DNA from 3 places in the Geobacillus sp. C56-T3 genome. Region 3 is predicted to be linked to each of the others. Evidence: a T-box and tRNA genes for the amino acid it is inferred to sense, from the RefSeq annotation. Region 3 holds a T-box; the other regions hold tRNA genes.

Region 1 (3,252 bases), 1.2 Mb from region 3:
AAGCGGATTCGATGATGCAGATGCTCGTGGCTGAGGTTTTACCACTAAACTACACACGCAAATATAGAATATAATGAAAAGGGCGACTAGTGGGAATCGAACCCACGCATGCCAGAGCCACAATCTGGTGCGTTAACCACTTCGCCATAGTCGCCTCGATCTGGTGCCGGCTGCAGGACTTGAACCCGCAACCTACTGATTACAAGTCAGTTGCTCTACCAATTGAGCTAAGCCGGCACATTTAAAATTAGCTAGTGACTCATGTTGTCTGCCTGGTTGTGCCTCTTCCTCTGCAAGCTGATTCGAGGAAGCTGAGTGCGTCGAGGCAACTCGCAACCAATTCGATGATGCCGATGCTCGTCTCTACCAATTGAGCTAAGCCGGCATATTTAGTAATGAAACAGTGACTCCTATTATGCTGAACTGTGCCTCTTCCTCTTCCAGCTAATTCGAGGAAGTCAAATGCTCGGTGTCCCTTCCTCTGCAAGCTTATTCAAAGAAGCGGGATGCGTCGGGACAACTCGCAACAGATTCGACGATGCGAATGCTCGTCTCTACCAATTGAGCTAAGCCGGCATGATTTTAAAGTGCATGGCGGAGGAGGAGGGATTCGAACCCCCGCGCGCCTTGCGGCGCCTCTCGGTTTTCAAGACCGACCCCTTCAACCACTTGGGTACTCCTCCAAAAAAGCAACAATAATAATGGTGGACCTTGTAGGACTCGAACCTACGACCGGACGGTTATGAGCCGTCTGCTCTAACCAGCTGAGCTAAAGGTCCGATAATGGTGGCGGTGGAGGGGATCGAACCCCCGACCTCACGGGTATGAACCGTACGCTCTAGCCAGCTGAGCTACACCGCCAAATTTAAGTCAAAAGGTGGAGCCTATCGGGATCGAACCGATGACCTCCTGCTTGCAAAGCAGGCGCTCTCCCAGCTGAGCTAAGGCCCCATGATAAATCGGGAAGACAGGATTTGAACCTGCGACCTCACGGACCCGAACCGTGTGCTCTACCAAGCTGAGCTACTTCCCGACAAAACGCGCTCGAGAGGATTCGAACCCCTAACCTTCTGATCCGTAGTCAGATGCTCTATCCAATTGAGCTACGAGCGCACAAGTGCCGAGGGCCGGACTCGAACCGGCACGGTAGTTACCTACCCCAGGATTTTAAGTCCTGTGCGTCTGCCAATTCCGCCACCCCGGCGGAAGTGGAGCGGAAGACGGGGCTCGAACCCGCGACCCCCACCTTGGCAAGGTGGTGTTCTACCGCTGAACTACTTCCGCAAGACGATGAGCCATGGAGGACTCGAACCTCCGACCCTCTGATTAAAAGTCAGATGCTCTACCTACTGAGCTAATGGCTCATGGGTTCAATAACACTCCGAGACAACAATGTCCCTTCCACTGCCAGCTGATTCGAAGATGCAGGATGCGTCGGGACAACTCGAAGCGAACTCGAAGATGTAACGCTCGTTACTGAGCTAATGGCTCGCGGTTGCCGCCTTAATGGCTTAAGGGGTTATTAAGGAATAAGAATGCCGGCTGCAGGACTTGAACCCGCAACCTACTGATTACAAGTCAGTTGCTCTACCAATTGAGCTAAGCCGGCACATTTAAAATTAGCTAGTGACTCATGTTGTCTGCCTGGTTGTGCCTCTTCCTCTACAAGTTGATTCGAGGAAGTCAAATGCTCGGTGTCCCTTCCTCTGCAAGCTTATTCAAAGAAGTGGGATGCGTCGGGACAACTCGCAACAGATTCGACGATGCGAGTGCTCGTGGCTACCCATTGAACTAAGCCGGGGTGGTTTGAACATCTGACATGTCTGTGAACTACTCCCACTTAGCTTTGCATGAAGCGGGAACCTTCTTTCGGAACTATGATAAAAATGGTGGCTCGGGACGGAATCGAACCGCCGACACAAGGATTTTCAGTCCTTTGCTCTACCGACTGAGCTACCGAGCCGTATCTTATTTTTCCCTTGTTCGTTGATGACTTTTGTGTCCCTTCCTCTACCAGCCAATTCGAAGAAGCTGGGTGCGTCGGGACAACTCGCAGCAGATTCGAAGATGCGGATGCTCGTCTCTACCGACTGAGCTACCGAGCCATATTAAGTTTTACGCTGCTTTACTTGTGCTACATTGTGCCTCTTCCTCTGCCAGCGGATTCGAAGATGCTGGATGCGTCGAGGCAACTCGAAGCGAATTCGATGAAGCGGATGCTCATCTCTACCGACTGAGCTACCGAGCCATATTTTTTCATCTTTCACAATTTTGAAAGAATGGCGGTCCCGACGGGACTCGAACCCGCGATCTCCTGCGTGACAGGCAGGCATGTTAACCACTACACTACGGGACCAATTTTGGTTGCGGGGGCAGGATTTGAACCTGCGACCTTCGGGTTATGAGCCCGACGAGCTACCGGACTGCTCCACCCCGCGACGATAGGAAATTCAACTGGTTTTCATAATGATCCGGGCGTGCTATTCATTGCCTCTTCCTCTACTAGCTGATTCGAGGGAGCTGGGTGCGTCGAGGCAACTCGATGCGGATTCGATGAAGCAAAGGCTCGTTGCTCCACCCCGCGATGATGAGAAAGCAAGTCAGCTTTTATATTAAGATGGTGGAGGATGACGGGATCGAACCGCCGACCCCTTGCTTGTAAGGCAAGTGCTCTCCCAGCTGAGCTAATCCTCCACGAAATTGCCTAGCAGCGACCTACTCTTGCAGGGGCGCTGGCCCCAACTACCATCGGCGCTGGAGGGCTTAACTTCCGTGTTCGGGATGGGAACGGGTGTTTCCCCTCCGCCATAGCCACTAGGCAACAATGGACAAGTCTTATTATAAGGAAAGTTGACCTGTTGTCAAGACTTTTTCATTCCCTCAAAACTAGATAACCGTGCTCAGGAAGAAGCCGCTCGCCTGCGCTTTTCGCTGTCTAGTTCCGGCCGCCATCGGCTCGCGACGCTTCGGTCCTGCTGCGGCGGGCTAAGCCCGCTCGCAGGCCCTCCAGCGCACCTCGCCGATAAGCGGGCGGCCTCCACTTTTCTTGCTGTCCAGTTCCAGCGCCTAGCTCTCTTCTGCCAAATAACCTTCCCCCTCGGGGTGCAAGCACCCCAGCGGGTGAAGAACATTTGGCTTCGAGAGCTAATCGCGGCGCTTTCACTTTTCTCACTAGGTTAAGCCCTCGATCGATTAGTATCCGTCAGCTCCACGTGTCGCCACGCTTCCACCTCGGACCTATCGACCTCGTCA
Region 2 (3,252 bases), 460 kb from region 3:
ACTATAATGTCCAGTCAACGCCCATAATCAAACAAAACATTTTGCGAAAAAAGGTTGACAATCAGGATGATCGTGTGCTAAATTATAAAAGCCGTCGCTAAACGGCGGAAAACAGCAGAGGAAGTTGCGGGAAAACGTATTGACAAACGACAAGTTGCTCAATATAATAAACAATGTCGATTGTCAAACATCATTCCGCAATAGCTCAGCGACGAGCCTCACATCTTCGAATTGGCTGCGAGTTGCCTCGACGCATCTCGCTTCCTTGAATTAGCTGGCAGAGGAAGAGGCAACGAGCACATCGTAAAGATATGCATGACATATAATTTTTTCATCATTCCGCAATAGCTTAGCGGTAGAGCAACCGGCTGTTAACCGGTAGGTCGTAGGTTCGAATCCTACTTGCGGAGCCATTTCTTTGGAGAAGTACCCAAGTGGCTGAAGGGGACGGTTTGCTAAACCGTTAGGTCGTGGCTTTACGGCGCGCGGGTTCAAATCCCGCCTTCTCCGCCACTCCAATACGTATATGCGTGGCCCGTTGGTCAAGTGGTTAAGACACCGCCCTTTCACGGCGGTAACACGGGTTCGAATCCCGTACGGGTCACTGAATAGCGCGGGGTGATCCCCGCGATTTGTGGTCCCGTAGTGTAGTGGTTAACATGCCTGCCTGTCACGCAGGAGATCGCGGGTTCGAGTCCCGTCGGGACCGCCATTGCACTAAATCGCTGGGCCATAGCCAAGCGGTAAGGCAACGGACTTTGACTCCGTGATGCGCTGGTTCGAATCCAGCTGGCCCAGCCATTTTTATGTGTTAAATACATGAGTCATTAGCTCAGTAACGAGCGCTACATCTTCGAGTTCGCTGCGAGTTGCCCCGACGCACTAGGCATCTGTGAAACAGCTGGGAGAGGAAGAGGCAGGTAGAGTTAGGTAGTACCTAGAGTGTTATCCTAACCATGAGCCATTAGCTCAGTAGGTAGAGCAACGAGCAAAGCATCTTCGGATTTGCTTCGAGTTGTCCCGACGCATCCTGCATCTTCGAATATGCTAGTAGAGGAAGGGACATCGTTCACTGTGAGTGTATACCCAACCATGAGCCATTAGCTCAGTAGGTAGAGCATCTGACTTTTAATCAGAGGGTCGGAGGTTCGAGTCCTCCATGGCTCACCATATTAGCGGGTGTGGCGGAATTGGCAGACGCACCAGACTTAGGATCTGGCGCCTCACGGCGTGGGGGTTCAAGTCCCTCCACCCGCACTGATTAGTCAATATGCGGTCGTGGCGGAATGGCAGACGCGCTAGGTTGAGGGCCTAGTGGGGGCGACCCCGTGGAGGTTCAAGTCCTCTCGACCGCATTTTTTAGATAAACTATTGACAGCAACACAGTGAGTTGCTAAAATATAATCCGTCTCTTTGGTGCAATAATCTATTGCGCTCGTAGCTCAATTGGATAGAGCATCTGACTACGGATCAGAAGGTTAGGGGTTCGAATCCTCTCGAGCGCGCCATCATCGGGAAGTAGCTCAGCTTGGTAGAGCACATGGTTTGGGACCATGGGGTCGCAGGTTCAAATCCTGTCTTCCCGATTTTGTTAAACTAAATATTATGCGGGTGTAGTTTAGTGGTAAAACCTCAGCCACGAGCCTTCACTTCGCCGAATATGCTTCGAGTTGCCCCGACGCATCCAGCTTCTTTGAATCGGCTGGCAGAGGAAGGGGCATGAAAGATTGTGATGGGTGTTTCATCAAAAATTATGCGGGTGTAGTTTAGTGGTAAAACCTCAGCCTTCCAAGCTGATGTCGTGGGTTCGATTCCCATCACCCGCTCCATGAAGAGTCCATAGGATTATTTCGTTCCTTGAAAACTGAACGAAACGAAGCGCAACGAAAAGCGGAGGTCCGGTATTTCGCCTAACAGCAGCCCGCGTCCTGCGGGCAACGGCGAAATATCGCCATCCTGGCGATCGCGACGGGCAAATGTTCTTCACCCGTAGGGGTGCTTGCACACCGAGGGGGAAGGTTATTTGATCCCAAGCGGCGGCGGACCGAAGCTAGACAATTCGAAAAGCTAAGGCCGCTTGCCTATCGGCGAAACGCGCTGAGAGGCCCGCGAGCGGGCTTAGCCCGCCGCAGCGGGACACGAAGCGTCGCAAGCCGATAGCGGCCGAAGCTAGACAATTCGAAAAGCTGAGGCCGCATTGGCCAAAGCAAAAGCCAATCAACTTTCTTTTGGAGAGTTTGATCCTGGCTCAGGACGAACGCTGGCGGCGTGCCTAATACATGCAAGTCGAGCGGACCAAATCGGAGCTTGCTCTGGTTTGGTCAGCGGCGGACGGGTGAGTAACACGTGGGCAACCTGCCCGCAAGACCGGGATAACTCCGGGAAACCGGAGCTAATACCGGATAACACCGAAGACCGCATGGTCTTTGGTTGAAAGGCGGCCTTTGGCTGTCACTTGCGGATGGGCCCGCGGCGCATTAGCTAGTTGGTGAGGTAACGGCTCACCAAGGCGACGATGCGTAGCCGGCCTGAGAGGGTGACCGGCCACACTGGGACTGAGACACGGCCCAGACTCCTACGGGAGGCAGCAGTAGGGAATCTTCCGCAATGGGCGAAAGCCTGACGGAGCGACGCCGCGTGAGCGAAGAAGGCCTTCGGGTCGTAAAGCTCTGTTGTGAGGGACGAAGGAGCGCCGTTCGAAGAGGGCGGCGCGGTGACGGTACCTCACGAGGAAGCCCCGGCTAACTACGTGCCAGCAGCCGCGGTAATACGTAGGGGGCGAGCGTTGTCCGGAATTATTGGGCGTAAAGCGCGCGCAGGCGGTTCCTTAAGTCTGATGTGAAAGCCCACGGCTCAACCGTGGAGGGTCATTGGAAACTGGGGGACTTGAGTGCAGGAGAGGAGAGCGGAATTCCACGTGTAGCGGTGAAATGCGTAGAGATGTGGAGGAACACCAGTGGCGAAGGCGGCTCTCTGGCCTGCAACTGACGCTGAGGCGCGAAAGCGTGGGGAGCAAACAGGATTAGATACCCTGGTAGTCCACGCCGTAAACGATGAGTGCTAAGTGTTAGAGGGGTCACACCCTTTAGTGCTGCAGCTAACGCGATAAGCACTCCGCCTGGGGAGTACGGCCGCAAGGCTGAAACTCAAAGGAATTGACGGGGGCCCGCACAAGCGGTGGAGCATGTGGTTTAATTCGAAGCAACGCGAAGAACCTTACCAGGTCTTGACATCCCCTGACAACCCAAGAGA
Region 3 (3,252 bases):
TTTTCGGCAACACAAGCGGCAATTCCTCTTCCGGCACCGGCGTCATCGTGCCGTCTTCCCAATGGATGATCGGAATCGGCTCGCCCCAGTAGCGCTGGCGGCTGAACAGCCAGTCGCGCAGCCGGTACGACACTTTTTTCCGCCCTTTGCCGTGCTCCTCAAGCCAGGCGATCATTTTGTCGATCGCTTCCTGCTTGTTCAAGCCGTTCAAAAACTCGGAGTTGATATGCTCGCCATCTCCGGTGTACGCTTCCTTTTCGATATTCCCACCGGCGACGACTTCTTTCATCGGCAAGTGGAATTTTTTCGCAAACTCGTAGTCGCGCTCATCGTGCGCCGGCACGGCCATGATCGCTCCGGTGCCGTAGCTCATCAAGACGTAGTCGGCGATCCAAATCGGAAGCCGAGCGCCGGTGACCGGGTGAATGGCGTATGCGCCGGTGAACACGCCCGTTTTTTCTTTCGCCAAATCGGTGCGCTCAAGGTCGCTTTTGCTTTGAATTTCCTTTAAGTAGGCGTCAACGGCTGGCTTTTGCTCCGGCGTCGTGATTTTTTCAACGAGCGGATGCTCCGGCGCCAAGACGGTGTACGTCGCGCCAAACAGCGTATCCGGACGCGTCGTGAACACGGTGAATGTTTCGTCATGGCCGTCGACGGCAAACTCGATTTCCGCTCCTTCCGAACGGCCAATCCAGTTGCGCTGCATCTCTTTAATGCTTTCCGGCCAGTCGAGCTCTTCCAAATCTTCAAGCAGGCGGTCGGCGTAGGCGGTGATTTTCAGCATCCATTGCCGCATCGGCTTGCGGATGACCGGATGCCCGCCGCGCTCGCTCCGGCCGTTGATCACCTCTTCGTTCGCCAGCACCGTGCCGAGCGCCGGGCACCAGTTGACCGGCACTTCATCCATGTAGGCGAGCCCTTTTTCGTACAGCTTCAAGAAAATCCATTGCGTCCATTTGTAATAGTTCGGGTCGGTCGTATTGATCTCCCGGTCCCAGTCGTACGAAAAGCCAAGCGACTTGATTTGCCGGCGGAAATTGTCGATGTTTTTTTGCGTAAACTCCGCCGGGTCGTTGCCGGTATCGAGCGCATATTGCTCAGCCGGCAGCCCGAACGCGTCCCAGCCCATCGGGTGAAGGACGTTGTACCCTTGCATCCGCTTCATGCGCGCCAAAATATCGGTCGCCGTATATCCTTCCGGATGGCCGACGTGCAAGCCGGCGCCGGATGGATACGGGAACATGTCGAGAACGTAAAACTTCGGCTTGTCATCATCATCGGGCGTGCGGAACGTTTTGTTTTTCTCCCAATAGTCCTGCCATTTTTGTTCAATTTCGCGGTGGTTGAAGCTCATCGCAGCACTCCTCCTATCAAGTTCTACTTGCATCATTGACGAAAATATGTACAAAAAAACCCCCCATCCCCACGCAAAGGGACGAGAGGCGCGCTTCCCGCGGTACCACCCTTTTTGGCGCGCCAAACGGCGCACCCGCTTTCTTCCTTAACGCGGATGGACGGCCGGCGCTGTCGATGACCGTTCGCGCCGGCAACTCCGAGGCGAGTTCACGGGCCGACTTCGGTTGACTCGCACCATCCGTCAACTCTCTGCCGTCCGTCGGGCCCGCTACTATTCCTCTTCACCGTTATTCGCCTTATTCGCGCATGAATCGACCGATGAGTGGACAGAATGACAAATTTATTATTATTTTAAAAAATTTGTCGATCAATTGCAAGCCGAAATCTATACGGAAGCCGCGGTTTTTTCATCCGCGTTCTCCGTCCGCTTCGACAGCCGACGATCATGCAAAAGCGCGGCCAGCACCGCCAATAAGGCAAACAATGCTAACATCATGATGAGCAGCTTCATTCCAAACAGATCGGCGACCGAGCCGCCGATGACCGGTCCGATCATCCGTCCGGCCGTGGCCGTTCCGTTGACGATTCCTTGGTACAACCCGGCCTTCCCCGGCGGCGCCCATTCGTTCACCGCGGCCGGAATCGCCGGCCAGACGATCATCTCGGCGATCGTGAGCACAATCATGGACGCGGCAAACTCTGCAAACGAATGCGCCCCCAACAGCATGGCAAACGAAACGGCGAAAATAAGAAAACCGATCACGATTTGCCGCTTCAACGTCGGCATGAAGCGGCGGATGACCGCTGACAACAGCGGCTGGGCCAAGACGATCAACGCGCCGTTGATCGTCCAAAGCAAGCTGTACTGCCCGACCGGTATCCCGAGCTCGCGCGTATAGGCGGCGATCGTCGTCGACCATTGGACATAGCTCAACCAACACAGTCCATAGCCGGCGCAAAGAAGGACGAGGGCGCGGATGTGTGCCCGGGACGCCTCGTCCCCCGTCCGGCCCTCCCGCTCTTTTTTCCGCCGCGGCGGCAGCGGAACGCGGCGCAGCCCAGCCACAACCGTAAACAAAAACGCGGCATACAACAAAAGGTTGGCGAAAAAAACGAGCGAGAACGAATATGAAGCAACAAGCCCGCCAAGCGCCGAACCGACGGCGACGCCGATGTTTTGCGCGACATACAAGGCGTTGAACGCCCGCCGCCCCCCTTCCGGCCAAATCGCCCCAGCGTACGCCGACGCCGCCGGAAAGACGACGCCGCTGCCAACGCCGACAAACGCCAAAAACACCGCATAATGCGGCCAACCGTGCCAAACGCTTAAGCCGGCAAGCGCGGCCATCGTCAACACCGCCCCGGCCAACAAAACGCGAAAACCGCCGATCCGGTCAAACAAAAAGCCGCCGGCCAAGCTGCCGATGACGCTTCCCCCAGCGTTGAGCATGAGCACGACACCAGCGACAGCGAGCGGCTGGCCGAGCTGTTCGTGCAAATAGATCGTGTTTAGCGGCCATAGAAACGACGCCCCTGTCACATTGAGCGCCATGCCGACAAGCAGCCACCAAAGAGCGCGGGGCATCGGTCATCATCCTTTTCTGGCTTTTATTTTGAGTTCCGAAATAATTGTAGGGGAAAACAGGAAAAAATGCAATCAAAAAGGCGGAGCGTTCCAATGCGTCCGCCACTTTTTTGCCAAACTAACTCCCCACGGAAACAATGGCTTTTGAAGCGGGGCTCCTGCGCGAAAAGAAGAACAAGACGGAGCGGCTTCCGCCCCTTTGGCTTGTCGTCACCCGTTCCGCTGCTTGGAGCGGATCGGTTGGCCGCCCGTTTCCTCGTATTGCTTTTTCGCCAGCTTCACCGGGTCAAAGTCTTGACCAAGCTCAAGAT

Evidence for each region. The T-box of region 3 lies ahead of leuS (leucine--tRNA ligase). A T-box ahead of a tRNA ligase gene usually reads a tRNA of that ligase, here a tRNA-Leu.
Region 1: it encodes a tRNA-Leu, which carries the amino acid that the T-box ahead of leuS (leucine--tRNA ligase) is inferred to sense. The anticodon was not compared.
Region 2: it encodes a tRNA-Leu, which carries the amino acid that the T-box ahead of leuS (leucine--tRNA ligase) is inferred to sense. The anticodon was not compared.

Annotation. Positions count from the first base shown of each region.
Region 1 covers NC_014206.1:3,126,892-3,130,143, forward strand. Annotated here, with positions in the region: tRNA gene GC56T3_RS15455 (tRNA-His) at 82-154, opposite strand; tRNA gene GC56T3_RS15460 (tRNA-Thr) at 162-237, opposite strand; tRNA gene GC56T3_RS15465 (tRNA-Ser) at 593-683, opposite strand; tRNA gene GC56T3_RS15470 (tRNA-Ile) at 703-779, opposite strand; tRNA gene GC56T3_RS15475 (tRNA-Met) at 785-861, opposite strand; tRNA gene GC56T3_RS15480 (tRNA-Ala) at 879-951, opposite strand; tRNA gene GC56T3_RS15485 (tRNA-Pro) at 960-1,033, opposite strand; tRNA gene GC56T3_RS15490 (tRNA-Arg) at 1,040-1,113, opposite strand; tRNA gene GC56T3_RS15495 (tRNA-Leu) at 1,119-1,204, opposite strand; tRNA gene GC56T3_RS15500 (tRNA-Gly) at 1,210-1,284, opposite strand; tRNA gene GC56T3_RS15505 (tRNA-Lys) at 1,292-1,364, opposite strand; tRNA gene GC56T3_RS15510 (tRNA-Thr) at 1,537-1,609, opposite strand; tRNA gene GC56T3_RS15515 (tRNA-Phe) at 1,888-1,963, opposite strand; tRNA gene GC56T3_RS15520 (tRNA-Asp) at 2,281-2,356, opposite strand; tRNA gene GC56T3_RS15525 (tRNA-Met) at 2,362-2,438, opposite strand; tRNA gene GC56T3_RS15530 (tRNA-Val) at 2,619-2,694, opposite strand; rRNA gene rrf (5S ribosomal RNA) at 2,703-2,819, opposite strand; rRNA gene GC56T3_RS15540 (23S ribosomal RNA) at 3,173-3,252, opposite strand, start outside.
Region 2 covers NC_014206.1:240,054-243,305, forward strand. Annotated here, with positions in the region: tRNA gene GC56T3_RS01280 (tRNA-Asn) at 339-413, shown strand; tRNA gene GC56T3_RS01285 (tRNA-Ser) at 421-513, shown strand; tRNA gene GC56T3_RS01290 (tRNA-Glu) at 533-604, shown strand; tRNA gene GC56T3_RS01295 (tRNA-Asp) at 637-712, shown strand; tRNA gene GC56T3_RS01300 (tRNA-Gln) at 727-801, shown strand; tRNA gene GC56T3_RS01305 (tRNA-Lys) at 1,095-1,170, shown strand; tRNA gene GC56T3_RS01310 (tRNA-Leu) at 1,176-1,257, shown strand; tRNA gene GC56T3_RS01315 (tRNA-Leu) at 1,273-1,355, shown strand; tRNA gene GC56T3_RS01320 (tRNA-Arg) at 1,432-1,508, shown strand; tRNA gene GC56T3_RS01325 (tRNA-Pro) at 1,513-1,586, shown strand; tRNA gene GC56T3_RS01330 (tRNA-Gly) at 1,756-1,829, shown strand; rRNA gene GC56T3_RS01335 (16S ribosomal RNA) at 2,226-3,252, shown strand, end outside.
Region 3 covers NC_014206.1:695,598-698,849, reverse strand. Annotated here, with positions in the region: gene leuS (leucine--tRNA ligase) at 1-1,354, opposite strand, end outside; T-box leader at 1,429-1,650, opposite strand; gene GC56T3_RS03630 (MFS transporter) at 1,742-2,941, opposite strand; gene GC56T3_RS03625 (hypothetical protein) at 3,152-3,252, opposite strand, start outside.